2 regions of the Paracoccus pantotrophus genome follow, and region 2 is predicted to be linked to the other one. Evidence: riboswitches for the same ligand, from Rfam matches in the RefSeq annotation. Region 2 holds a riboswitch; the other holds the start of a gene.
The links. Region 2 has a riboswitch for thiamine pyrophosphate ahead of thiD (bifunctional hydroxymethylpyrimidine kinase/phosphomethylpyrimidine kinase). Riboswitches for the same ligand answer to the same signal wherever they lie in the genome.
Positions count from the first base shown of each region.

Region 1 (2,196 bases), on a different replicon from region 2:
GGGGTTCGCCCTGCCCGCCCTGGGCCCGCTGGTCTGGCGCCGCCGCGTGGCGATGACGCTGCACCAGCGGCGCTGGCGGCAAGCCGAGGATTATTTCCTGATCGAGACCGCCGCTTTCACCCCGGCGGTCCAGGACGCCCCCGAGGCCGGCACCATCCGCGAATTTCGCTGGTGGAGCCTTGACGAGATGCGCCACACATCCGAGCGGCTGGCCCCGGCCGGACTTGCGCGCATCGTGCTGGACTATCGCGCAAGCGGGCCGCCCGGCAGCCCGCCCGACATCGAAATCATCGAGGACTGACGGCTAAACTGCATAGGCATCGTCGAAAAATGCCAGTTCCAGCGTGACCGCGCGGCGGAAGAAATCCCGCGCCTGCTCTGCGGCCTCGGGTCCGGCGCGGTCGAACTCATCCCGCAGGAAGCCCACGAAATCGCGAAAGAACGGGTTGTCATGCAGCGTGATCCAATCGGCGTGGACGAAATTCTCGGGCAGCGGCTTGGGCGCGCGCATGGCCCAGTCGAGATAAAGCCCCTCGGCCACGTTCAGCACCGCCAGCACGGCGGGATAGGCACGCGTCGCCGCCGCCTCGCGCATCAGCGCCTGGAATCCCGCCATGGGCGCGCTGTCGGGAATGGCGGCACGGTCCGCCTCGCCCACGCCGAGCGCGGCGAAGGCGCGCAGGAAATAGTCGTTCTCCTCGCCCGAGACCATGCCGGCGAAGCGCCCGAAGCGCAGCCGCGATTCGAAGCGGTCGGCCGAGGCGATGGCCGCGCCCAGAAGCGTCAGGAAGGCGTCGAGGAAACGGTGGTCCTGCACCAGGTAGCGCGCCATCACCGCATCCGCGATGCTGCCGTCGCACAGTTCGCGCACGAAGCGGTGGCCGACGGCGGCGGACCATTCCGTCGCACATTCCCGGCGCAGGGTTTCGAAGAAGCTTTCGGTCATCATGCCCTCATGGCTGGGGCAAGGCCGTCGCTGCGGGCGGCCTTGCGGTTAAGGCCGGCAAAAGGCAGGTCGATCATTCCCATTCCTCCGCCGGCATGATCCGGGTCAGGTTCGAAGGGTCACCGCGCCGCCCGTCGCCAGGTTGCGTAAGGCCAGCGGTTTCTCAGCCCCTTGCCGGGGCTCCCCTTGGTGGCGCCAGACTAGCGCGGAGGGCGGCGGCTGTCACCTCCCGCAGGGCGCGGCGGGCATCGTTCCGCCCACAGAATCGTGAGCCGCGAAATGCGTGGCTGGCCGGGCCCGAGGCGGCATTCCAGCTTGCAGCCGGGGGCCAGATGTTATCTCGTTACGGCAGGGCGGGCACTACCCCGTCCCCTGCCAGGATCGGGACCATGACGACAGGCGAAATGCCGAAACCCACGACCGCGACAGAGCTGAACGATCCCGCCGCACCGCGGCAGAGCCCGAAACAGGTCGGGCTGCGGCTGCACCGGCCTCCCCTGCTGACCAATATCTCGGCCGCGCGCTGGCTGCTGCTGGCCATCGTGGCGGCCTCGATCTATTTCTTCCACGGCTTCCTGGTGCCGGTGCTGGCGGCCATGGTGATCGCGCTGGCCAGCTGGCCCCTGCGCGAACGCGCGGCCCATCAGCTGAACCTGGGCCGCACCGGCGCGGCGACGCTGCTGGTGCTGGTGTTGGTCTGCTTCCTGCTGATCCCCATCGCCATGGCACTGATCTATGCCTTCCGCGAACTGCGCGACTGGATCAACTGGGCCATCCTGATCAACAGCTCGGGCGCGCCGACGCCGGGCTGGATGGTCGAACTGCCGCAGGTCGGCGACTGGCTGGACGAGAACTGGCAGACCTATATCGGCCGACCCGGCGGCATCAGCGAGATCGTGCAGCTGGTCAGCGGCTCGAATATCGGCGCGATCTATCGCGGCGCGGTGACGGCGGGAACGCTGGCCTTTCACCTGGCGCTGACCCTGCTGTTCATGCTGATCACGCTGTTCGTGCTGTATCGCGACGGCGACAAGATCGTGGCGCAGATCGACCAGGTCGGCCGCCGCATCCTGCCCGACCGCTGGAGCCGGCTGTCCCGCGTCGTGCCGGCCACCATCAGCTCGACCGTGACCGGCATGACGCTGATCGCCATCGGCGAGGGGGTGATCCTGGGCGTCGCCTATTGGCTGGCCGGCGTGCCCTCGCCGGTGACCTTCGGGGTCATCACCGGCTTCATGGCGCTGATCCCC
Region 1 covers NZ_CP044423.1:299,998-302,193, reverse strand. Annotated here, with positions in the region: gene ESD82_RS01430 (NUDIX hydrolase) at 1-301, shown strand, start outside; gene ESD82_RS01425 (TenA family protein) at 305-949, opposite strand; TPP riboswitch at 1,012-1,143, opposite strand; gene ESD82_RS01420 (AI-2E family transporter) at 1,336-2,196, shown strand, end outside.
Region 1: another riboswitch for thiamine pyrophosphate. It lies ahead of ESD82_RS01425 (TenA family protein); the one in region 2 lies ahead of thiD (bifunctional hydroxymethylpyrimidine kinase/phosphomethylpyrimidine kinase).

Region 2 (2,196 bases):
CAGCGGATCACCAGCATCTCGCCGCGCACGCCGCGCAGGTCGGAAAGTTCGTCCCTGGCGGCCAGGCCGCGGGCATCGACGACAAGGCCGGTGGGCGTGCCCTCGGTTTCGATGGCGACGCCCTGCGCCTCCAGCCGGTCGCGCAGGGCCAGCAGGGCGGCGCGCGGGTTCAGGTGCGCCTCGGTGGCGAAATGCAGGCCGCGCGGGAAGCGGCCGGCCAGCTCCGGCTCCAGCGCCGCGACTTCCTCGCCGTTCACCGGCTGATGCGCCTCGGTCAGCCGGGCAAAGCGGTCGAGTTCCGCCCGGTCGCGCGAGGGCGCCAGGACCAGCGTGCCGCGGCGGATGACCTCGGCGCCATTCGCCTGCCACCAGTCGGCGGCATCGAGGCCCAGGCGCAGCACCGCCGGCTCGGCGCTTTCGGCCTCGCAATAGGGCGCCAGCATCCCGCCGGCGCGCCAGCTGCAGGCCTGGGATCCGGGCTTGCCGGCCGGGTCGATGATGCGCGGCAGGATGCCGCGCGCCGCCAGTTCGGTGGCGATGCACAGGCCCATGACCCCGGCGCCCAGGATGGTGATCTGGTTCATGCCTGCCTCCAGAACTCGTGGAAATGATGCACCGGGCCGTGCCCCAGTCCGACCGACAATTCGTCGGCGTGGGCGATGGCGGCCTGCAGCCAGCCATGGGCGCGGGTCACGGCCTGCGCCACCGTCAGCCCCTGCGCCAGCCCTGCCGCGATGGCCGAGGACAGCGAGCAGCCAGTGCCGTGGGTGTTGGGCGTCTGCTGGCGCGGGGCCGTCAGGGTCAGCGGCTGGGGCCCGACCAGAAGGTCGGTGCAGCTGTCTTCGGTCGCATGACCGCCCTTCATCAGCACATGGTCGGCGCCCAGGGCGCGCAGCGCCTCGCCCTGCTCGCGCATCTCCTCGGGCGTCGCGGCGGGGGGGCGACCCAGAAGCCGCGCCGCCTCGGGCAGGTTCGGGGTCAGCACGGTCGCCAGCGGGATCAGCTGCTCGCGCAGCGCCGAGACGGCATCGTCCGGCAAAAGCGCGTCGCCGGATTTCGCCACCATCACCGGGTCCAGCACCACCGGCACCGGATTGTCCGCCAGCAGCGCCGCCAGCCGGTCGGCGACGACCGTGATCACATCGGCGCCGCCGACCATGCCGATCTTGACCGCGCGCACCTCGAGATCGCCGAAGACCGCGTCGATCTGCGCCGCGACCATGGCCGGGCTGACCGCCTCGACCGCGGCGACGGTGCGGGTGTTCTGCGCGGTGATCGCCGTGATCACAGAGGCGCCATAGACGCCCAGCGCCGAGAAGGCCTTCAGGTCGGCCTGGATTCCGGCGCCGCCGCCGCTGTCCGAGCCGGCGATGGTCAGCGCGATGGGATGGGGCTGCAATCCCGACATGGCCCGCCTTTCGTTTCGGCCGGGCATGGGGACGCGGGGCGGATGGGTGGCGGCCTGGGATTGCGGGCCGCGTCACTCTACCCTTCCCTACGCCGGCATGACCCGGATCAGGTTCGATGGGTCGGTGCCGGGCACCTCTCAGCCCCGTGCGGGGCTCCCCAAGTGTATGAGTCTTCCGCGTGACACTAGGCCCCGGCGCCCCTTATTGCAAGGGCTGCGCGCGGCCGGCCCGTCGCGGCGCTGTCATGCATCCGTCCGCCTTGCCAGCCAAGATGGCCGGCGGGCGGCGGCGGTTTCGGGCTTTACACCGCCCGGAATTCCGGCCGATCTGGGCGCGGCGAAATGCGGAAGGATGCGATGAAAAGCGTGATTTTCGACCTGGGCGGGGTGCTGATCGACTGGGATCCGGCGTTGGCCTTTGCGGATGTCTTCACCAGCCGGGCCGAGGCCGAGACCTGGATGGCCCGCATCGACTTTCCCGGCTGGAACCGGATGCAGGACGGCGGGCGCAGTTTTGCCGAGGGGCTGGCCGCCGCCCGCGCCGAGCATGGCGACGAGGCGCGGCATCTGGCGGGCTATCTGGCGGCCTTTCCCGTCACCATAGAAAAGACCGTGCCCGGCAGCTGGGCGGTGGCCGAGGCGCTGCTGGCGCGCGGCGTGCCGCTTTATGCGCTGACCAACTGGTCGGCCGAGACCTGGCCGCATGCGCTGGAGCTGCATCCCCGGCTGGGCGGGCTGTTCGCCGACATCCTGGTCTCGGGCCAGGTCGGCGCGCTGAAGCCCGATCC
Region 2 covers NZ_CP044426.1:2,148,850-2,151,045, reverse strand. Annotated here, with positions in the region: gene ESD82_RS21125 (FAD-dependent oxidoreductase) at 1-584, opposite strand, end outside; gene thiD (bifunctional hydroxymethylpyrimidine kinase/phosphomethylpyrimidine kinase) at 581-1,408, opposite strand; TPP riboswitch at 1,476-1,579, opposite strand; gene ESD82_RS21115 (HAD family hydrolase) at 1,766-2,196, shown strand, end outside.